3 regions of the Mycobacterium sp. WMMD1722 genome follow, and region 2 is predicted to be linked to each of the others. Evidence: riboswitches for the same ligand, from Rfam matches in the RefSeq annotation. Region 2 holds a riboswitch; each other region holds the start of a gene.
What was found. A riboswitch is a leader RNA that binds a small molecule or an ion and turns the genes downstream of it on or off. The one in region 2 is predicted to bind thiamine pyrophosphate.
Positions count from the first base shown of each region.

Region 1 (7,512 bases), 1.7 Mb from region 2:
CACAGGTGATGGTCATGGTCTTGACGACGACGTCGACCTGATTGTTGCGCAGCGCGGCGATCCGGTCGGCCGACGACAAGATGCGGTACTCGACCTGCGCCGGGCTGCCGAAGATGTCGCGGGCGATCTCCCCGGCGATATCGACGTCGAAACCGGTGATGTCCCCGGTGATCGGATCCCGGAACGAGAACAGATTGCTGCCGATGTCGAGGCCGACGATGAGCCGGCCGCGGTTGCGGATGTTGGCGACGGCCTCATCGGCCTCGTCCTGGGTGGGGAACGGACGGAGGCTGGCGGTGCGGTTGCAGTCGTTGTTGGCGGGCATCGGCACCCGAACCGGCTCCGGCGGCAGCTCCTGCATACCCGCCGGGCTCGGCGGTGCCAGCGTCACACCGGGTGCGGCATCGGTCGATCCGGCCTGCGCGCAGCCGGCCAGCAGCGTCGCTGCGGCGAGGAGAGCAACGAGGCGCTTCATCACCGGTACTCACTCAATCGTGGCCACAACCCGAGCGCCACCGCGATCGCCGCGATCACACTGAGCACCGCCGCACCCGCCGTCGCACCTGAGAGCACCCGCCGGGCATTGAGGATGTCGCTGCGCAGTTGGGTACGACTCTGCTCGATGCCTTTGTTCAGTGCCTCGTTGAGCTCGTCGAACGCCGGCGTCGAATCGTCCTCCCCGGTTCCGAGCGCCACCTGGGTGGCGGCCTGGTAGTTACCGACCGCGATGTAGGCGTTGATGCGGTCGTCGGCGGCCCGCCACCGGGTCAACAGCTTCTCCGCCGCGAGCAGGTCGGTCTTGTCGATCGCGTTGTCCCGTTCGAGGTAGTCCGACAGCTGCGACTGCATCACGTCGATGCGCTGATAGTAGGACTGCTTGCGCACATCCTCGTCACCGCGGCGGATCAGCGCCAAGGTCTCGTCCGCCCGGGCCTGCTGGGCGGTGATGGCCAGCGTGGTGATCGTCTTGAGTGACTCCGCGCCGGCGCCCTTGGCGCTGCGGCTGTCGGCGGTCGAGATGGTCAGTGCGGTGCCGACCCAGAGCACCATGATCAGCACCGCGAGCCCGCCCGCGACGAACCCGGCGTTCACCCGACGCCGGGTGCGCCGCGCCAGCCAGCGGTTGGCGAACAGCCCGAACAGCAGGGTGGCGAGCACCACCAGGATCACCGGGGCCGGGATCCGCGTCGAGGCGGTCGTCTCCTCGTCCACCCGCGCCGAGGTCTGCTCGTACAGCCGCTGGGCGTCCGGCAGGATCTTCGCCTGCATCAGCGACGAGGCCTCCGAGAGATACGACGAACCCACCGGGTTACCCGACCGGTTGTTGGTGCGCGCCGTCTCGACCAGCCCGGTGTAGACCGCGAGCTCGGCGTTGATCCGGCCGAGCAGCTGCACCAGGTCCTCGTCGGTCAGACCACTCGAGGCCCGGGTCAGGGCCACCGCGGCATCGGTGATCGCCTGCTCGTAGCGTTGCCGGACGTCGCGCGGTTCGGTGCCGGCGATGAAGGCGGTGGCCGCCGCCGCATCGGCCACCGAGAGCCGTGTGTAGAGCTGCCCGGCCGCGAACGACAGCGGTTCGGTGTGGTCGAGCACCGTGGTCAGCGCCTGCTGACGATCGTCGATCGTGGTCGAGGTGGCCAGGGCGCTGGCGATCGCCAACGCCGAGAGCACCAAGCCGATGGTCAGGATCCGGCCCGGGGTGGTCCAGAGAAACCACCAGCGAGGATGCGCCGGCGTGGTCGGGGACCGGGACGCCAGCGGCTCGGTTGACGGGTGCGCCAACTCCACAGTCACCTGTGTGCGGTCCTCATCTATTCGGCAACTTTCCGACCCGTCCAACGTATCTGAGAATCCTAAGAGTTACCGGTACGCCGCGCGCCGAATCGGGACAGAGCCGTCGGAGGGATCGCCGCATATCCTGTATTCGTGCGTGGGGACGGTGACGGCTGGGTGTTCTCCGAAAGTGGCGGACGGTTCTGGGGGCGTCATGGAGCGGCCGGACTGCTGCTGCGGGCGCCCCGGCCGGACGGATCGGCGGCAGTTCTGCTGCAACACCGGGCCCCGTGGAGTCACCAGGGCGGAACGTGGGGGCTGCCGGGCGGTGCTCGCGACAGCCACGAGACGCCCGAACAGGCCGCGGTCCGGGAGGCGCACGAGGAAGCCGGACTGCCCGCCGAGCGACTCACCGTGCGCACCACCGTGGTGACCGCCGAATTCAGCGGCTGGACCTATACGACCGTGATCGCCGATGCCGCCGAGCAGCTCGACACCGTGCCGAACCGGGAGAGCGCCGAACTGCGCTGGGTGGGGGAGGACGAGGTCGACTCGCTACCGCTGCACCCGGGGTTCGCCGCCAGCTGGCAGCGGTTGCGCAGCGTCACCGCGTCCATTCCGCTGCTGGTCAACGGTCGGCGGTCAGAGCGGTCCGAAGGCGCCTAGCGGCCGCAGCCGGGTCGTCGGCGGCGGTGATGGCCCGGACCACCACGATGCGCCGAGCGCCGGCGGCCAGCACCTCGGGCAGCCGCTCCTCGTCGATCCCGCCGATCGCGAACCATGGCTTGTCGGTCTGCAGTGCCGCCGCCGCGCGGACCAGATCCAGCCCCGGTGACCGCCGGCCCGGTTTGGTGGGCGTCGGCCAGCACGGGCCGACGCAGAAATAGTCGACGTCCTCGGTGACGGCGGCAATGGCCTGGTCGAGGTCGTGGGTGGACCGTCCGATCAGCGGCCGCTCGCCGATGATGCCGCGGGCCACCTCGAGCGGCAGATCGTCCTGGCCCAGATGCAGGACGTCGGCGTTCCCGGCCAGCGCGATGTCGGCGCGGTCGTTGACCGCCAGCAGCGCCCCGTGCCGGTGCGCGGCATCGGCCAGGATCTCCAGCGCAGCGAGTTCCGCGCGTGCTTCCAGCGGTCCGAACCGCTGCTCGCCGGCCGACCCCTTGTCCCGCAGCTGGATCACGTCGACCCCGCCGGCCAGGGCGGCGTCGGCGAAATCCGCGAGGTCGCCGCGGTCGCGACGGGCGTCGGTGCACAGATACAGCCGGGCGTCGGTGAGCGCTGGCGCGGGGCGTCGGTCGGCTTCGTGCACATCCGAACGCTAGCGACTACCGTGGGTCGCCGACACGGGAGTCCCGGGGACGCGGGACTGAGAGTGGGCCAGACAGCCGGCCCTGACCGTCAAACCTGATCCGGGTCATGCCGGCGAAGGGAGGTGTTTGTGGAGCGGACCCTGGCCGTCGTCGGCGGCGGTGTGATCGGGCTGGCCGTCGCCCGCCGCGCCGCCCAGGACGGATGGTCGGTGCGGGTGCACCGCGGCCACGACCGAGGCGCCTCCTGGGTGGCCGGCGGAATGCTCGCCCCGCACAGCGAAGCCTGGCCCGGTGAGGAGGCTCTCCTGCGCCTCGGCCTCGACTCGCTGCGGCTGTGGCACACCGGCTTCCTCGACGGCCTCCCGCCCGAGGTCGTGACCGCACGCGAATCCCTGGTGGTGGCGGTGGACCGCGCCGACGCCGCGGATCTGCGCACGGTCGGGCAATGGCTGGGCGCGCAGGGCCACCCCGTCACACTGACCTCGGCGGCACGCGAGATCGAACCGCTGCTTGCGCAGGGCATCCGGCACGGCTTCGTCGCCGACACCGAACTGGCCGTCGACAACCGCGCCCTCGTCGACGCATTGGCCGCGCAGTGCGAGCGGCTGGGCGTGCGGTGGGCGCCCGCGGTAACCGATCTGTCCGCGGTCGACGACGTCGACGTGCGGGTGATCGCCAACGGGGTCGACGCCCCGGCGCTGTGGCCAGGGCTGCCCATTCGGCCGGTCAAGGGCGAAGTGCTGCGGCTGCGGTGGCGGCGCGGGTGTATGCCGGTACCGCGCCGGGTGATTCGCGCGCGGGTGCACGGCAGACAGGTGTATCTGGTCCCGCGCCGCGACGGTGTGGTGATCGGTGCGACACAGTACGAGCACGGCCGCGACACCGCGCCGGCCGTCAGCGGGGTGCGTGACCTGCTCGACGACGCCTGCACGGTGATGCCGGCGCTGAGCGAGTACGAGTTCGCCGAATGCGCCGCCGGGCTACGGCCGATGACACCGGACGGACTGCCGCTGGTCCATCGGCTCGACGACCGTACGGTGCTGGCCGCCGGACACGGCCGCAACGGATTCCTGCTGGCGCCCTGGACCGCCCAGCGGGTGGCCGCGGACCTGGCCGAGACGGTGGGAGTCACGACATGAGGGGTGTCCGATGAACGTCACGGTGAACGACGAACACGTGGAGATCGACGACGCGACGACGGTCGCCGAGCTGGTGGCGCGAATGGGATTCCCGGACCGGGGTATCGCCGTGGCCGTGGACTGGTCGGTGCTGCCGCGGGCCCAATGGGCCACGCCGCTGCGCGACGGCGCGCGCGTCGAGGTCGTGACGGCGGTGCAGGGTGGCTGATTCCACCTTGACCATCGCCGGCCGGGACTTCGGATCCCGGCTGATCTGCGGCACCGGCGGCGCGGCGAACCTCGCCGTCCTGGAAGCCGCGCTGGTCGCGTCGGGCACCGAGTTGACCACCGTCGCGGTGCGCCGGGTCGACGCCGAGGGCGGTACCGGTGTGCTCGACCTGCTCGACCGGCTCGGCATCATGGCGCTGCCCAATACGGCCGGGTGCCGGGGGGCGGCCGAGGCGGTGCTCACCGCGCAGCTGGCCCGCGAGGCGCTGGGTACCGACTGGGTGAAGTTGGAGGTGATCGCCGACGAACGCACCCTGCTCCCCGACGCCGTCGAGCTGGTGCGCGCGGCAGAGCAACTGGTGGACGACGGTTTCGTGGTGTTGCCGTACACCAACGACGATCCGGTGCTGGCGCGCCGGCTCGAGGACATCGGCTGCGCGGCGGTGATGCCGCTGGGTTCGCCGATCGGCACCGGGCTGGGCATCGCCAACCCGCATCACATCGAGATGATCGTCGAGGCGTCCGGGGTGCCCGTCATCCTCGACGCCGGGATCGGAACGGCCAGCGATGCAGCGCTGGCCATGGAGCTCGGATGTGACGCGGTGTTGCTGGCCAGCGCCGTCACCCGGGCCGCCGACCCGCCGGCGATGGCCGCGGCGATGGCCGCCGCGGTCACGGCGGGGCATCTGGCCCGGCACGCCGGACGGATTCCCAAGCGCTACTGGGCCCAGGCGTCGAGTCCGGCGCTGTGACGGGGCGCTACGTCGCGTTGGGTTCGTCGATGGCGGCGGGTCCGGGAATCCGGCCGCCGGCACCCGGTGCGCCGCTGCGGGCCGCGCGGTCGGCGCGCAACTATCCGCACCTGGTGTCGGAGCGGCTGGGTCTGCAGTTGGTCGACGTCACGTATTCGGGCGCCACCACCGCCCACCTGCTCGACGATCCGCAGCACGGGACGCCGCCGCAGATCGGCGCCCTCGACGGCACCGAGGCGCTGGTGACGATCACCATCGGCGGCAACGACGTGGGATATGTGCCCATGCTGATGGCGGCCGGACTGCCGCGGGTGGCGCGGCTGCTGCCGCCGGTGGGTGCGCTGTTCGACCGCACCGCGCGCGACCGGGCACTGGTGGCGGTCGGCGACTCCCTGCAGCGGGTCGGCCGGGCCGTGCGCGAACGCTCCCCGAAGGCACGTGCGCTCTTCGTCGACTATCTGACGCTGCTCCCGCCGGCCGGCACCGCCGCTCCGCCGCTGTCGGACGCCGATGTCGCGCTGGGCCGGCGGATGGCCGACACGCTCGAGCGGCTCACCGGTGCGGCGGCCACCGCGACCGGATGCGAATGGCTGCGGGCGGCTCAGGCCAGCGGTGACCATCACGCTTGGTCCGCCCAGCCCTGGACCACCCGGCCCGGGGTGCCGTGGCCACGTCGGCCGGCCCCGCTGCACCCCAATGCCGCGGGGATGCGGGCGGTTGCGGACATGATCGTCGCGACACTGAGCTGACACCATGGTCGGTGTGATCGCACTCGAAGGCCTGACGAAGAAGTACGGCGCAACCGTCGCCGTCGATGGTCTGACCTGCACGGTCGAGCCCGGTGTGGTGACCGGATTCCTCGGGCCGAACGGCGCAGGCAAGACCACCACCATGCGGCTGATCCTGGGGTTGGACCGGCCGACCGCGGGCACCGCGACCATCGACGGTGTGGCCTATCGCGCTCTGCGCGACCCGGCGCGCGTCGTCGGTGCCCTACTCGACGCCCGTCAGGCGCATCCGAACCGGACGGCCCGCAATCACCTCCGGTGGATCGCGGCGGCCAACCGGATCCCGACGTCGCGGGTCGACGAGGTGCTCGAGATCGTCGGCATGGCGCCCGCCGCCGACCGTGCCGCGGGGGCGCTGTCGCTCGGGATGGGGCAGCGGCTGGGTATCGCGGCCGCCCTGCTCGGTGACCCGCCGGTCCTGCTGTTCGACGAGCCGGTCAACGGGCTCGACCCCGAGGGCATCCACTGGGTGCGCACCCTGATGCGCGCGCTGGCCGCGGAGGGCCGCACCGTGCTGGTGTCCAGCCACCTGCTCTCGGAGATGGCCCAGACCGCCGACCGGCTCCTGGTCATTGGCCGGGGGCGGCTCATCGCCTCGACCACCGTCGGCGACTTCGTGAGCCGATCCGGCGGCGATACGGTTCTGGTGCGCAGCCCCCAGTCCGAACAGCTGCGCGATGTGCTCACCGGCGCGGGCATCAGCGTCGGCGACCAGCGCGAGGGTGGGCTGACGGTCTTGGGGGTGTCCGCCGACGTGGTCGGAGAACTGGCGGCCCGCAACGCGATCACCCTGCACGAACTCAGCCCCCAGCGGGCGTCCCTCGAGGAGGCGTATCTGAAGATGACCGATGACGCAGTGGACTACCGGGCGGGCCGCCCATGAGCGTGCTGCCGGTGCTCGACGCCGAACGGATCAAACTGGTCACCACCCGCTCGTCGCTGTGGTCGGCGGGGGCCGTCGTCGTGCTGTCGCTCGGGGTGACCGCCATGCTGACCGCGGCCAGCAGCGACTACGACCCGATGACACCCGAGGAGGCCATCCTCGGCGTCGCCGTCTTCGGTGTGCCGGTGCTGATGGTCCTCGCGTCGCTCACGATGACCGGGGAATACCGCTCCGGGCTCATCCGCTCGACGTTCCTGGCCGTCCCCCGGCGCCCGCTGGTGCTCGTCGCCAAAGCGGTCGTGGCAGGTGGTTTCAGCGGTCTGTGTGCCGCGTTGACGAGCGTCGTCGCCGCTCTCATCGCGGGTCTCTCGCCGGCGGCCGAGTCGACGTGGCGGGCGGTCGGCGCGGTGACGCTCTACGCCGTGCTGGCCGCGGTCCTCGGGGTGGCCGTCGGTGCGCTGATCCGGTTCGCCGCGGGAGCGGTGGCCGTCCTGCTGCTGTGGCCGCTGGTGATCGAGCCGGTGCTGGGCAACATGCCCAACATCGGCAGCGAGATCGGCGCCTACCTCCCGTTCGCGAACATGTTCGAATTCCTCGACGTCGCTTGGTTGTTCCCGGCCTACAGCGTGCCGTGGGGACAGGCGGGAGCGGTCGTGT
Region 1 is NZ_CP186056.1:3,065,775-3,073,286, reverse strand. Features, by position in the region: gene ACN27E_RS14800 (glutamate ABC transporter substrate-binding protein) at 1-475, opposite strand, end outside; gene glnX (protein kinase G-activating protein GlnX) at 475-1,794, opposite strand; gene ACN27E_RS14790 (NUDIX hydrolase) at 1,927-2,439, shown strand; gene thiE (thiamine phosphate synthase) at 2,402-3,085, opposite strand; TPP riboswitch at 3,110-3,224, shown strand; gene thiO (glycine oxidase ThiO) at 3,215-4,225, shown strand; gene thiS (sulfur carrier protein ThiS) at 4,236-4,433, shown strand; gene ACN27E_RS14770 (thiazole synthase) at 4,426-5,184, shown strand; gene ACN27E_RS14765 (SGNH/GDSL hydrolase family protein) at 5,181-5,933, shown strand; gene ACN27E_RS14760 (ABC transporter ATP-binding protein) at 5,947-6,855, shown strand; gene ACN27E_RS14755 (ABC transporter permease) at 6,852-7,512, shown strand, end outside.
Region 1: another riboswitch for thiamine pyrophosphate. It lies ahead of thiO (glycine oxidase ThiO); the one in region 2 lies ahead of ACN27E_RS06560 (ECF transporter S component).

Region 2 (7,512 bases):
CGTCGATGCCTCGCTGCGCGCGCACGGCAGTTCGGTGCTCGCCGATGACCGGTTGCTCCGGCTGCGCGAAGCCGTGCGTGTGTTCGGTTTCCATCTCTCGGGTCTGGACATGCGGCAGAACTCCGATGTGCACGAGGAGGTGGTCGCCGAACTGCTGGCGTGGGCCGGCGTCCATGCCGACTACGTCTCGCTGTCCGAGGACGAGCGGGTCGATCTGCTGGCCGCCGAACTGGCCACCCGGCGACCGTTGACCTCCGAGGGCGCCGACCTGTCGGAGCTGGCCCGTAAAGAACTGGACATCGTGCGGGCCGCGGCGCGTGCGGTGCGGGTGTTCGGATCCCAGGCCGTGCCCAACTACATCATCTCGATGTGTCAGTCGGTGTCGGACATGCTCGAAGCGGCCATCCTGCTCAAGGAGGCGGGTTTGCTGGACGTGTCGGGAGATCAGCCGTTTGCACCGGTCAGCATCGTCCCGCTGTTCGAGACGATCGACGACCTGCAGCGCGGATCGTCGATCCTGGAGGCCGTGCTCGACCTGCCGCTGTACCGCGCCATGGTGACCGCGCGGGCCGACAGCCAGGAGGTGATGCTCGGCTACTCCGACTCGAACAAGGACGGCGGGTATCTGGCCGCGAACTGGGCTCTGTACCGCGCCGAGCTGGATCTGGTGGAGTCGGCCCGCAAGACCGGAATCCGGTTGCGGCTGTTCCACGGGCGCGGTGGCACGGTCGGCCGTGGCGGCGGGCCGAGCTACGAAGCCATCCTGGCGCAGCCCCCCGGCGCGGTGAACGGGTCGCTGCGGATCACCGAACAGGGTGAGGTGATCGCCGCGAAATACGCCGAACCGCGCCTGGCGCACCGCAATCTGGAGACACTGGTGGCCGCGACGCTGGAGTCGACGCTGCTGGACGTGGAGGGACTGGGGGAGGAGGCGGAGCCGGCCTACGAGGTGCTCGACGATCTGGCCGCCCGCGCCCAGCGTGCCTACGCCGAATTGGTCCACGAGACACCGGGTTTCGTCGACTACTTCAAGGCGTCCACCCCGGTCAGCGAGATCGGGGCGCTCAACATCGGCAGCCGGCCGGCGTCGCGTAAGCCGACGACGCAGATCTCCGATCTGCGGGCGATCCCGTGGGTGCTGGCGTGGAGCCAGTCGCGGGTGATGCTGCCCGGGTGGTACGGCACCGGCAGCGCCTTCGAGCAGTACATCGCTGATGGGGAAGCCGACGACGAGTCGCGGCTGGAGACGCTGCGCGACCTCTACCGGCGGTGGCCGTTCTTCCGCACCGTGTTGTCGAATATGGCGCAGGTGATGGCGAAGTCGGATCTCGGTCTCGCGGCGCGCTATTCGGAGCTGGTCTCCGATGAAGCTCTGCGGGCACGGGTGTTCGACAAGATCACCGAGGAGCATGCGCGCACGTTGCGCATGCACCGCCTGATCACCGGACAGGACGATCTGCTGGCCGACAATCCGTCGCTGGCCCGTTCGGTGTTCAACCGTTTCCCGTATCTGGAGCCGCTCAACCACCTGCAGGTGGAGTTGCTGCGGCGTTACCGGGCGGGCGACGAGGACGAACTGGTGCAGCGGGGCATCCTGCTGACCATGAGCGGGCTGGCGACCGCGCTGCGCAACAGCGGTTAACCGGCCACGACGACGTCGGCGAGTTCGCGTGGCCGGTGGCGGGCGATGAAGGCGTCCTCCTGGGCGGCCCACCGGTCCCAGTGCGGCCGGTAGGTGTCGCCGTCACGCTCGAGTGCCCGCCGTTTGCGGTCGGCGTCGGGGGTCTGCACCCAGATGCCGAAGTCCGCCAGCGCGCGGTTGGCGGCGGTCAGCGTGCCGACACCCTCGACGATCAGCCGACCACCGGGCTCGACGGTGTGCACCCCGGCCGGCGCCGCGCGGTCCCAATCCCACTGCCGCCACCGTCCGGGACGCCCGCCGGCCCGGGGCACGAGCAATTCGGTGCGGATGTGCTCGGCCGCCCAGGCCAGGCCGTCCCAGCCTGGGTAGATGTCGTCCAGTCGCACGATCACCGCGGCAGCCCAGCTCGCGGCCAGGCGGTCGGCCAGCATCGACTTACCCGCCCCCGACCGTCCGTCGATGAGCACGGTCTGCGCGCCCGACTCGGTCAACCGGCGCACCAGGTCATCGAGCACCGATGAAACTCCAGTGTCCGGTGCCGACCGACACCGTGATCGCGACGGCGGTGATCGCAAATCCGGCGCCGATCAGGGTCGCGTCGCGCCAGCCGAGGACCGACGGCCGCGCCCACGTGCGGGTGGCATGGGCGCCGAAGCCGCGGGCCTCCATGGTGGTGGCGAGCATCGATCCACGCCGCACCGCGAGCACCAGCAGCGCGAATGCCTGGCCGGCCGCCCGGCGGATCCGGGCGTGGTCGGAAACCCCCCGCGCTCGGCGGGCGTAGCCGAGGTGGGCCCAATCCTGCCGCAGCAGGCCGACCAGCCGCAGCCCGGCCAGCGCGCCGACGACGAACCGGGCAGGCAGCCGCAGGATCTGGGCGAGGCCGTCGGCCAGCTCGGTCGGATCGGTGTCGATGAACAGCGCCACGGACGGCAGCGCGATGGCCAGCACCCGCACGAAGGTGTCCAGCGCCAGGGAGATCGAACCGTCGCTGACGGTGATGAGCAGGAAGTGCCAGTGCACCGCGCCGCTCGTCTGCCCGTAGAGCAGGATGGTCAGCGCGGTCAGCGCGGCGGCCGATACCAGCAGGGCGCCGCGAAACAGCAATGGCCGCAACGGAACCCGGATGGCAACCAGCAGCACCAGCTCCAGCGCCAGCGCGGTCAACGCCGACACCCAGTCCAGGCTGAGCGCCAGGCCGACGGCGATCACCAGCGCGGTCGCGAGCCTGGCGACCGGGTTGAGCGTCACCGGCTGAGCTCCGCGGCGCGTTCGGGATGCCACGCCGGCAGGTCGATGCGCCGGTCGGCCAGCACCGCGACGAAGTCGAGATCGTGGGTCACCGCCACCACCGCCGCACCCCCGTCGGTCAGCTCGGCGAGCAGCGTCGCCAGCTGCGCCCATGTGGTGCGGTCCTGACCGAAGGTCGGCTCGTCGAGGACGATCACCGCGGGCTGGGTGGCCAGCACGGTCGCGACCGACAAACGGCGCTTCTCGCCGCCGGACAGCGTGTACGGGTTCATCTCGGCGAGTTGGCTCAGCCCGAGGCGTTCCAGCAGCGTGTCCACGGTCGCCGCGACGGCGGCGCGGTCGTGGCCGAGGGCGCGCGGGCCCAGCGCCAGCTCGTCGTACACCGTGGCGGTGAGGAACTGGTGCTCCGGATTCTGGAAGACGCTGCCGATCCGGGTCAGCAGTTCACGCGAGCGCCACCGGACCGGTTCCAGCCGGCGCGTCGAGTGGGCGAACGACGCCGCGGCGGTGAACCGGCCGCCGCGTGGAGGCAGCAGCCCGCCCAGGGTGAGCGCGAGGGTGGTCTTACCCGCGCCGTTGGGCCCGGTGACGGCGGTGGCGGTGGCGGCGCGCAGCTCCAGGTCCATGCCGGCGTCCAGACACGGCCCCGAGCGATGGCCCAGGGCCAGATCGGCGGCGATGAGCAGCGATTCGCCGGGCGGGCGGCGGTGCCGGCGCAGCGCCGGCGGCAGCTCGCCGGGCACCCAGACACCCGCCGCGGTGAGGCGGTCGCGCTGCGCCGCGATCGTCGCTTCGGCCGGGCCGTCGGCCACGACGTGCCCGTCGGCGCCCCACACGATGACCCGGTCGACGACCGGCAGCCAGACCGCGGTCCGGTGCTCGACGACGATCAGCGTCGAACCGGTCGCCTCGGCGGCGGCGGCCACCGCATCCCGCACTTCGACGACCCCGGCGGGATCGAGGTTCGCGGTCGGTTCGTCGAGGAGGATCAGCCCGGGATTCATCGCCAGCACACCGGCCAGCGCAAGCCGCTGCTGCTGGCCACCGGACAGCTGCGCGGTGTCGTGGGTCAAGGGCAGGTCCAGGCCGACGGCGTTCAGCGCGCGGCGGGCCCGCGGCCAGATCTGCTCGCGCGGGACCCGGTGGTTCTCCATACCGAATGCGACGTCGTCACCGACGCGGGACAGGATGACCTGCGCGTCGGGGTTCTGCAGCACCATCCCGATCCGGGAGCGCTGCTCCTGGGGCGGTCGCCCGTCGACGGTGAGCAGGCCCGCCTGGTCCCCGTCCTCGCTGCCTCCGAGCAGCCCGGCGACCCCCTGCAGCACCGTCGACTTGCCCGATCCGCTGGGTCCGAGCAGCAGCACCCGTTCCCCGGGCTGCACGGTCAGGTCGAGGTCGCGCACCGCCCACCGCGTCCGGCCGGCGTGGCGCCAGCCCCACCCGCGGGCGGTGACGGCGGCCCCGCCGCTCGGCACCGGTGTGGTCATCTCGCGGCGTCGCGGCGTTGCCCCATCCGGCCCGACTCGAAACGCGACAGCGCCCCGGTGCCGGCCAGGGCCTTGACGACGAACCAGGACAACGCTCCCGCGACGACCATTCCGGAGAGCACTCCGGCGACGGTGTAGGCCAGGGCGAACGGAGTGCCCGACCCCGGATACCAGAGGATCAGGTCGTTGACCGCCATCGCCACCCCCGCGGTGCCGCCGGCGAGTACCGCCACCGGCAGGGTGAACCGGCGGTACAGGAACAGCGCGAAGACCAGTTCGGCGGCCAGGCCCTGGACCAGCCCGGATTCCAGGGTCAACAGACCCCACTGGTTACCGACCAGGGCGGAGACGGTGGCGGCGACGAGCTCACCGTAGAGGGCGGCGCCCGGTTTGCGGATCACCAGGCCGACCAGCACGCCGGCGAACAGCCAACCCCCGCCCAGGAGCGCCTGCAGGCCCGGCACGGCCGCGGCCAGCGGTGCGCCGAGCGGGTTGGACGCGATGTTCCACAGCACGAAGACCAGCCCGGAGGCCACCGCGAGCACGCTGGCCACGACGATGTCGATGACGCGCCAGCGCCGGGGCGCCGCCGTGCCGACGGCCGAACGGGATTCCATGGACATTCGTCTCCCTACGCCGGCATTACCCGGTCAGGTTCGTACGGTCGACGGCCGGTCAGCCGTCCTCTCAGCGCACTCGGTGTGCGCTCCCGCGTGGTTCTAGTCCCTCAAGCTAGTGCACGTCGTCACGGTCGGCCAAGGCGCGGTGCGACAACACGTCGGCGCGCAGGGGCAAGCCGCGGCGCCCCGTGCGCGCAATCGTGAATCCAGAGGTCGAAAACCGATTCTGGACAACCCGATTCATGCCACGCACACGGAGGAAACCATGCCCACTTCCGACCACCTGGACCACGATCGATCGCGGATCGATCGCGAGCACTACGACGTCGTCGTGATCGGGGCGGGGTCCGCGGGTTGCGTCCTGGCCGCCCGATTGTCCGAGGATCCGGCGGTGCGGGTACTGCTGCTCGAGTCCGGCCCCGCGGACACCAGATCGGAGATCGCGGCGCCAACCGCCTGGCCGGCGTTGTGGGGCACCGAGGTCGACCATGCCTACGAGACGGTGGCCCAGCCCGGGACGGCGGGCCGGCCCCACCGTTGGCCCCGCGGGCGCACGCTCGGTGGCAGCAGCAGCATCAACGCGATGATCTTCCTGCGCGGCACTCCCGCCGACTTCGACGGTTGGGCGAAGTTCGGATGCGTCGGCTGGGATTACGCCTCCGTGCTGCCCTACTTCCGGCGCATGGAGGCGGTCACCGGCGCAGACGCCGCGTATCGCGGCACCGACGGTCCGCTGGCTCCCGCGCCCGCGCGGGCCGAGAACGCCAATCCGTTGTCGGCTGTGTTCCTTGAGGGTGCCGCGGCAACGGGCCATTCCCTCACCGCGGACTTCAACGGACGCTGTGCAGAAGGTGCGGGCTGGCACGATCTGACCATCACCGGCGGATTGCGTCAGAGCACCGCCGCGGCGTATCTGCATCCGGTGCGGCACAGGCCCAACCTCGTGGTGTCCACCGATTCACATGCGCATCGGCTGATCTTCGACGGCACCCGCTGTGTGGGCGTCGCCTACCGCTGCGGCGATCGCGTGCGCACGGCATATGCTGCGCTGGAAGTGGTCCTCAGCGCGGGCGCGGTGGACTCACCGCGGCTGCTCCTGCTGTCCGGGATCGGGCCGGCGGCCGACCTGGCGGCCGCCGGTGTCCCGGTGATTCTCGATTCGCCCGGGGTGGGGCGCAATCTCCACGATCACCCGTTGTGCGGCGTCGTCTACGAGGCGACGCAGCCGATTCCCGCCGGCCGCAACAATCACGGTGAGACATCCCTGCTGTGGCGCAGTGACGACTCGCTCGACGGGCCGGATATGCAGATCGTGTTCATCCACATCCCCTTCCATCCGCCGCACCTGGCCGCCCCGGACAACGGATACACGTTCGGCGTCTGCACGGTGCCCGACTCCCGGGGATCGATCCGGATCGTGGATGCGCATCCGGACACGCCGCCGCTGATCGATCCGAACTATCTGGGCGAAGAGTCGGATGTGCGGCGGATGTTGCACGGCGTCGACGTAGCTCGCCAGATCGCGGCGAGCGAGCCGTTCGCCCCGTGGCGGGCTCGCGAAGTCCTGCCCGGAACAGATGTCACGAGCGAAAACGCCCTGCGCAGCTATCTCGCCCAGGCCACCGGGACGTACTACCACCCGGTGGGTACCTGCGCGATGGGCACCGGAGTGGAGGCGGTCGTCGACGTCGACCTGCTGGTCCGCGGCGTGACCGGTCTGCGCGTGGCGGATGCGTCGATCATGCCGAAGATCGTCTCGGTGAACCCCGGCGCGACGACGGTAATGATCGGGGAGAAGGCGGCCGACCTGATCCGGACGCAGCACGCCTGAGCGGAACTCATCTCGGTACCGCCACCTGGCGGTACCGAGATGGCGCCATCCCGTACCGCAGGCGGAAGGTCTTCGACAGCCAGGACGCATCTGTCACGCACCATTTCGCGGCGACCGCTGAGATCGACTGTCCGACGAGCTCGGGATCGATCAGATCGCGGCGGATGGCTTCGAGGCGGAGGTCCCGAATCGTCCCCGCCACGCCGTGCGGCTCCGTCTCGAACAACCGCTGAAGGGTGCGCGTCGACACGTGATGTGCGCGCGCCAGTGTGCTGGTCGACAGCGCGGGATCGGACAACCGTTCCCGGATCGAGTCCAGCACCTCGGCGCGCTGCACAAGTTCCGTGACGCGGCAAGGGGATTCGCCGGCGTCGGCCAGGGTGGCGGACAGCAGCGCCGCCAGCGCCAGACCCAGCCGATGCGCCGCACTCGGTGACGTGTCGACCACACCGGCCACCTCGCCGAGGACGGCGCGCAACGCACGACCGACTCCATCGGTGTCGTGCACCTGCTGCGACGCATGTGCCAGGCGTCCACCGGGCAGCGCGAGGGCAGCGCGCGGAAGGGTCAGAACGACGCAGCGCCACTGGGCGGACGGCAGCGTCAGCTGATAGGGACGCGACGCGTCATAGACGGCGAACTGGTCCGGCTCCACGACGAGATGCCGTCCGGCCTGAC
Region 2 is NZ_CP186056.1:1,415,050-1,422,561, reverse strand. Features, by position in the region: gene ppc (phosphoenolpyruvate carboxylase) at 1-1,642, shown strand, start outside; gene ACN27E_RS06575 (hypothetical protein) at 1,639-2,157, opposite strand; gene ACN27E_RS06570 (energy-coupling factor transporter transmembrane component T family protein) at 2,147-2,893, opposite strand; gene ACN27E_RS06565 (ABC transporter ATP-binding protein) at 2,890-4,383, opposite strand; gene ACN27E_RS06560 (ECF transporter S component) at 4,380-5,006, opposite strand; TPP riboswitch at 4,995-5,106, opposite strand; gene ACN27E_RS06555 (GMC family oxidoreductase) at 5,269-6,834, shown strand; gene ACN27E_RS06550 (helix-turn-helix domain-containing protein) at 6,842-7,512, opposite strand, start outside.

Region 3 (7,512 bases), 1.6 Mb from region 2:
AATTCGCGGCGGTTCAGCCCCTCGGGCAGATCAGAGTCGTCTCCGGATTGCTCCGTCCGCGCCATGGCGCCGTCCATATCGGTCTCGGACCCTTCGACGTTTTGAATGACATCCGTGTGGTTCGGCGCTCATTCAATCACGGTCCGATCACATGAGGCGCCACCTCTGCGGGCGAGTCGGCTCACTTAAGCTGCTCTGCGTGGCCGTCGTTCCAATCCGCATCGTGGGAGATCCCGTCCTGCACACTGCAACCACCCCGATCCCGGTCGGGCCGGACGGTTCGCTGCCCGACGATCTACCCGATCTGATCCAGGACCTCTACGACACCCTGGCCGCCGCCAACGGTGTCGGCCTGGCCGCCAACCAGATCGGCGTGGGCAAGCGCGTCTTCGTCTACGACTGCCCCGACCAGCGGGGCCGCGTCACCCGCCGGCGCGGTGTCGTCATCAACCCGGTGCTCGAGACCTCGCAGATCCCCGAGACCATGCCCGACCCGGACGACGACGAGGAAGGCTGCCTGTCGGTGCCCGGGGAGCAGTTCCCCACCGGGCGCGCCGAGTGGGCGAAGGTCACCGGACTGGACGCCGACGGCAGCCCCGTCACGCTCGAGGGCACCGGCCTGTTCGCCCGGATGCTGCAGCACGAGACCGGGCACCTGGACGGTTTCCTCTATCTGGACCGCCTCATCGGCCGGCACGCCCGCGCGGCCAAGCGGTCGGTCAAACATCACGGGTGGGGCGTGCCCGGCCTGAGCTGGATGCCGGGCGAGGACCCGGACCCGTTCGGCCACTGAGCCTGATGGCCGAACTGCCCCGGCCCGGCACCCGGGTCAGCCTGCGCTACCGTCGCCCGCCGGGCTCGGCACCGCCGCTGACCGACGTGGTCGGCCATATCGTCGAGCGCGAGCCGGTGGTGCGCATCCGCACCCGGACCGGTGAGACGGTCGAGGTGGCGGCGACGGATGTGGTGACGGTGCGGGTGCTGACCGACGCACCGGTGAAGGCCTCGCAGATCCGGGCGGTCGAGTACGCCGCCGCCCTGGCCTGGCCGGGGCTGGAACACCGATGGCTGGACGGCTGGCTGCTGCGTGCCGCCGACGGCCACACCCACCGCGGCAATTCGGCTGTGCCGCTGGACATCGCGGCGAGTACCGCGGCGGTTCCCGCGATCCGCGAGTGGTACGCCGAGCGGGGCCTGACCCCGTGGCTGGCCACCGCCGACCGTCTTGTCAGGCTGCCCGCGGACACCGAGGTGCACCTCGAGAGCATCGTCATGGTGCGCGATCTGCCGGCTGCGGATGCCGCGGCGATCACCTTGTTGGACCGTCCGGATCCGACGTGGCTGCGCGTCTACGAACGCGACGTGCCCGTCGACGTGCTGACCGCGGTCAGCGACGGCGAGGTGTGCTTCGGCCGCATCGACGACGCCGCGGTCGGCCGCGCCGCGGTCACCTCGGGGCATGACGGATCGCGGTGGGCGGGTCTGTCGGCGGTGCGGGTCGCCCAGGACCGCCGCCGCAGTGGGCACGCCCGGCGCCTGTGCGCAGCGCTGCTGACCTGGGCCGCCGGTCGCGGCGCCACCCGGGCCTATGTGCAGGTGCTCGCCGACAACACCGGCGCCATCGCCCTCTACGAACAGATGGGGTTCTCCGCACAGCATCGGGAACGCTACGTCGACGCTCGTAGGCTGTAGCGATGCGGCTGGCCACCTGGAACGTCAACTCGATTCGCGCCCGGGTGGACCGGGTCACCGACTGGCTGCAGCGCGACGACGTCGACGTGCTGGCGATGCAGGAGACCAAATGCTCGGCCGAGCAGTTCCCCACCATGCCGTTCGAGGCGATCGGCTACGAGGTGGTGCACGTCGGATTCAACCAGTGGAACGGTGTGGCGATCGCGTCGCGGATCGGGATCGCGGACGTCCAGGTCGGTTTCGAGGGGCAGCCTACGTGGACGTCCGACTCCACCGTCGAGGCCGCCGCCGAGGCCCGCGCGCTCGGCGCCACCTGCGGTGGGGTGCGGGTGTGGAGCCTCTACGTCCCCAACGGCCGCTCCGTCGGTTCCGATCACTACGCTTACAAGCTCAAATGGCTTGCCGCCCTGCATGACACGGCCCAGGACTGGCTGGCCGAGCACCCCGCGTCGCCGATCGCGATGGTCGGAGACTGGAACATCGCCCCCACCGACGACGACGTGTGGAGCGTCGAGGCGTACGAGGGCAGCACGCACGTCACCCCGGCCGAGCGCGACGCCTTCGCCGCGATCGTCGACGCCGGTTACGCCGACGTGGTGCGACCGTTCACCCCCGGTCCGGGGGTGTACACCTACTGGGATTACACCCGGCTGGCGTTCCAGAAGCGCCGCGGTATGCGGATCGACTTCATCCTGGGCTCACCGGCTTTCGCCGACCGGGTCACCCACGCCGAGATCGTCCGCGAGGAGCGCAAGGGCAAGGGTGCCAGCGACCACGCGCCGGTGCTGGTCGACCTGGACGGGTCACCCGAACAGGGGTAGCGCCCGCTTGCGCGCCAGCGCATCCATGCCCCGCTGGATGCTGTCCTGCACCTCCCGGTACTTCTGCTCGACATAGTCCTCGTCGTCGGCGCGAGCCGGATCGTGATCGAGTTCGACCGCGGGCATCAGCCGGGTTCGGATCTTGGCCGGCAGCGGCAACTGCGGCAGCGCCGCCGGCGCGACCCCCCACGGCAACGACACCGCGAGCGGAAACACCTTGAGCCGCAACATCTTGTCCAGGCGCAGCGTGCGTGCCAGCCCGTCACCGCGGATCAGCACCGGCATCGCGTCCGCACCGCCGACCGTCGCGATCGGCACGATCGGCACGCCGGCCTTGATGGCCATCCGCACGAAGCCGGCCCGGCCGGCGAGATCGGCCCGGTCGCGCTCCGCCCACGGCCGTAGCGAGTCGACCTCGCCGCCCGGCCAGACCGCGACATCGCGACCTTCCGCCAGCGCCGTGGCCATGGAGTCCGGTGCGGCGGGCAGCACCCCCATCGCGCGGAAGTACCTGCCGATCAGCGGGATGGCCATCAGCGCGTCGTGTGCGGTTCCGTGCAGGGGCCGGTCCTGACCGAAGCGGCGCCACCACTGCACGCCGACGGTCCAGGCATCCCAGACGAACGGCGCCCCGGAGTGGATGCCGACCAGCAGCACCGGAGCCTCGGGCAGGTTCTCCCAGCCGTCGAACTCCATCCGGAACCAGTGGTCCACCAGGAAGTTCCACAGGTACTTCTGGCGTTGCATCGTCGCCTCGTCCTGACCGGACAAATCCCACCGTCCGGCCCGCTCATTGAGCCAGCCGGCGATCCCGCCGTCGGCCTCGGACCGCCGCTCGGCCATCTTTTCGCGCGACTGTTCGGCGTGGCGCTGCGCTTGGCGGCGGACGGCGGCGGGACGGGAATCTGCAGTCGGCATGCGCGGGCGGATACCCCCGATGTGGGCGCGGTCACACCCGCGGTCGCTGAGAGGTCGCTGTGGGTCAGCGCGACTCGGCGTACCGGCCCGGGTTGAACAGCGAGGCGGCCGCCCCGATCAGCATCATCACCGCCGCGGCGATGAACACCACCATCAGACCGGAGTGGAACGGGCCGGTGATCAGATCGGGGAAGAACGTCTTACCGGTCAGCACGTCGGCGTTGACCCCCGGCTGCGCAAGTGCGTGGTAGGGCTCGAGCAGCTCGGCGATCGGGTTGTAGCCGAGGAACGCCGCGAACAGGCTGCCGACCGGCGGCAGGCCCGCGACGTCGGCGGCCACCGACGACGACACGCCCTGGGCCTGCAGTCCGCTGCTCAACGTCGCGGGCAGCGAATGCGCCAACCCGACGATCATCAGCGAGAAGAAGATGCCGATCGACAGCGAAGAGCCGGCGTTGAAGAACGTGGCCCGCACACCCGAGGCGGCGCCGCGTTCGGCGGCGGGCACGCTCGACATGATCGCCGCGGTGTTGGGGGCGGTGAAGATGCCGCCGCCGAGTCCGTTGAGGAAGACCAGCAGCGCGAACAGCCAGTAGTCGAAGTTGACCGGGATCATCACCAGCGCCACGAACGTCACCGCCATCAGCAGCATGCCGCCCACCGTGAACGGGCGCGCGCCGAACCGGTCGGACAGCGAACCGGCGAGCGGACCGGCGACCAGGAAGCCGGCCGTCATCGGCAGCATGTAGATGCCGGCCCACAGCGGGGTGGACTCGAAGCTGAACCCGTGCAACGGCAGCCAGATGCCCTGCAGCCAGATGATGAGCATGAACTGCAGGCCACCCCGGCCGACCGAGGACATCAACCCGGCGAGGTTACCCATGCCGAACGACGCCGAGCGGAACAGCCGGATGTTGACCATCGGTGCGGTGACCCGCAATTCGATGACGCAGAACGCGACCAGCAGCGCCACGCCGAAGCCAATGGCGCCGAGCACCATCGGATTGGTCCAGCCGGTGGTGGAGTCACCGTAGGGCTGGATGCCGTAGGTGATGCCGATGAGCAACACGGTCAGCCCGACGCCGAAGGTCAGCGTGCCCGCCCAGTCGATACGGCCCGGGGTGCGCACCCCGAGTTCGCGCAGCGAGCGATAGCTCCAGATGGTGCCCAGGATGCCGATCGGCACACCGACCCAGAAGATCGCCTTCCAGTTCCACTCGGACAGGAAGCCGCCGATGAGCAGGCCCAGGAAGGACCCGGTGACGGCGGCCACCATGTTCACCCCCAGCGCCATACCGCGCTGGTTGGCGGGGAACGCGTCGGTCAGGATCGCCGAGGACGAGGCCATCAGCATTGCCCCGCCGACGCCCTGCAGGACCCGCCAGGCGATCAGCCACACCGCGCCGCCACCGAGGTGGAACGGGTCGAAGGACAGCGCGATCGCGGCGACGGTGAACACGACGAAGCCCGCGTTGTAGATGCGCACCCGGCCGAACATGTCGCCGAGGCGTCCGACGGGTACCACCAGGACCGCGGTCACGACGAGGTAGCCCATCAGCATCCAGAGCAGATAGCTGACGTTGCCCGGGGCCAGCGGGTTGAGCCCGATGCCGCGGAAGATCGCCGGCAGCGAGATCAGCACGATCGAGGCGTTGATGGTGGCCAGCAGGGTGCCCAAGGTGGTGTTGGACAGGACGATCCACTTGTAGAAGGGGTGGTCGTGGTCCATCTGGATGCGGCGGCGCGACGTCTCCGTCACCGCGGTCTTGGCGTCGGCCACCACCGGTGCCGCGGTCGAATCGAGTTCAGTCGTCATCAGCGTTCTCTTCGTGTCGGAGCAAGTGGGCGCAACACTGCGCAAGCGGTAATACACATATATTAGCTATATAAAACATTGCGGCCAAACTCGTCGCGGTTTCCCCTCGCTCCCGCCGGCCGGCTGCGCTACGTTGGTCACCGCTGGGACACCAGCACCCATCACGCGGGAGCGCGCACCGAGCGCGCTGAGAGGACAGCTGGGGCTGTCGACCGTACGAACCTGACCGGGTAATGCCGGCGTAGGGAGACATTCATGAGTGAAGTTCTGTCGTTGTCCGCGTCCGCCTCGGGCGACCAGGCGCCGGCCACCGTCACCACCGGCCCCATCACCGGGAGCACCAAGGTCTACCGCGACGTCGACGGCATGCGCGTGCCGTTCCGCCGGGTGCACCTGACCAACGGTGAGCACCTCGACCTGTACGACACCTCCGGGCCGTACACCGACGACGCCGCGGTGATCGACCTGCGGGCCGGCCTGCCGGCACGCCCCGGCATCGTCGCAGACCGGGGCACCCAGTCGCAGCGGGCCCGCGCCGGCGAGATCACCGCCGAGATGTCGTTCATCGCCGCACGCGAAGGGGTGCCGGCCGAACTGGTGCGCGACGAGGTGGCCCGCGGTCGCGCGGTCATCCCGGCCAACCACCATCATCCCGAAAGCGAACCGATGATCATCGGCAAGGCGTTCGGCGTGAAAGTCAATGCGAACATCGGCAATTCGGCGGTGCGCTCGTCGATCGCCGAGGAGGTCGACAAGATGGTGTGGGCGACCCGCTGGGGCGCCGACACCATCATGGATCTGTCCACCGGTCGCGACATCCACCTCACCCGGGAGTGGCTGCTGCGCAATTCACCGGTACCGGTCGGCACCGTCCCGATCTATCAGGCGCTCGAGAAGGTCAACGGCGAGCCGACCCGGCTGAGCTGGGAGGTCTACCGCGACACCGTGATCGAGCAGTGTGAACAGGGCGTGGACTACATGACCGTGCACGCCGGGGTGCTGCTGCGCTACATCCCGATGACCGCGCGCCGGATCACCGGCATCGTCAGCCGCGGCGGCTCGATCATGGCTGCCTGGATGCTGGCCCGGCACCGGGAATCCTTCCTCTACGAGCACTTCGCCGACCTCTGCGAGATCCTGGCCCGCTACGACGTCACGTTCTCCCTCGGCGACGGCCTGCGGCCGGGTTCGATCGCCGACGCCAACGACGAGGCGCAGTTCGCCGAGCTGCGCACGTTGGGCGAGCTGACCGCGGTCGCGAAAGCCCATGGCGTGCAGGTGATGATCGAAGGCCCCGGGCATGTGCCGATGCACAAGATCGTGGAAAACGTGCGTCTCGAGGAGGAGGTGTGCCAGGAGGCGCCGTTCTACACCCTCGGCCCGCTGACCACCGACATCGCACCGGCCTATGACCACATCACCTCGGCGATCGGCGCGGCGATCATCGCGCAGGCCGGCACGGCCATGCTGTGCTACGTGACCCCCAAGGAACACCTCGGTCTGCCCGACCGCCAGGACGTCAAGGACGGCGTGATCGCCTACCGGATCGCCGCGCACGCCGCGGATCTGGCCAAGGGGCACCCCCTCGCCCAGCAGCGTGACGACGCACTGTCGAAGGCGCGCTTCGAGTTCCGCTGGCACGACCAGTTCGCGCTGTCGCTCGACCCGGATACCGCGCGGGCGTTCCACGATGAGACGCTGCCCGCCGAACCGGCGAAAACCGCGCACTTCTGCTCGATGTGCGGGCCGAAATTCTGCTCGATGCGGATCACCGCCGACATCCGGGCGGCCTACGGCGACGAGATCGAGAAGGGTATGGCGGACAAGTCCCGGGAGTTCGCCGAACGCGGCAACCGCGTGTATCTACCCTTGGACTCGTGAACTTCCTGCCGCTCAGCCCGCCCGGCCAGACTCCCGTGCGGGTGATGACCATCGCCGGATCGGATTCCGGCGGGGGTGCCGGCATCCAGGCCGATATGCGCACCTTCGCCCTGCTCGGGGTGCACAGCGCCGTCACCGTCACCGCGGTGACCGTGCAGAACTCCTTGGGCGTGCGGGATTTCCACGAGATCCCGCTCGACGTCATCGCCGGCCAGATCGACGCCGTGGTGACCGACATCGGGGTGCAGGCGGCCAAGACCGGCATGCTGGCGTCCTCGGCGATCATCGACACCATCGCGGGCACCTGGCGCGACCTGGGCCAGGCCGGCACCACTCCCCTGGTGGTGGACCCGGTGTGCGCCTCGATGCACGGTGACCCGCTGC
Region 3 is NZ_CP186056.1:3,047,819-3,055,330, forward strand. Features, by position in the region: gene ACN27E_RS14670 (DUF3263 domain-containing protein) at 1-77, opposite strand, end outside; gene ACN27E_RS14675 (peptide deformylase) at 200-793, shown strand; gene ACN27E_RS14680 (N-acetylglutamate synthase, CG3035 family) at 799-1,692, shown strand; gene ACN27E_RS14685 (exodeoxyribonuclease III) at 1,695-2,513, shown strand; gene ACN27E_RS14690 (lysophospholipid acyltransferase family protein) at 2,496-3,431, opposite strand; gene ACN27E_RS14695 (MFS transporter) at 3,496-5,247, opposite strand; TPP riboswitch at 5,403-5,512, shown strand; gene thiC (phosphomethylpyrimidine synthase ThiC) at 5,503-7,128, shown strand; gene thiD (bifunctional hydroxymethylpyrimidine kinase/phosphomethylpyrimidine kinase) at 7,125-7,512, shown strand, end outside.
Region 3: another riboswitch for thiamine pyrophosphate. It lies ahead of thiC (phosphomethylpyrimidine synthase ThiC); the one in region 2 lies ahead of ACN27E_RS06560 (ECF transporter S component).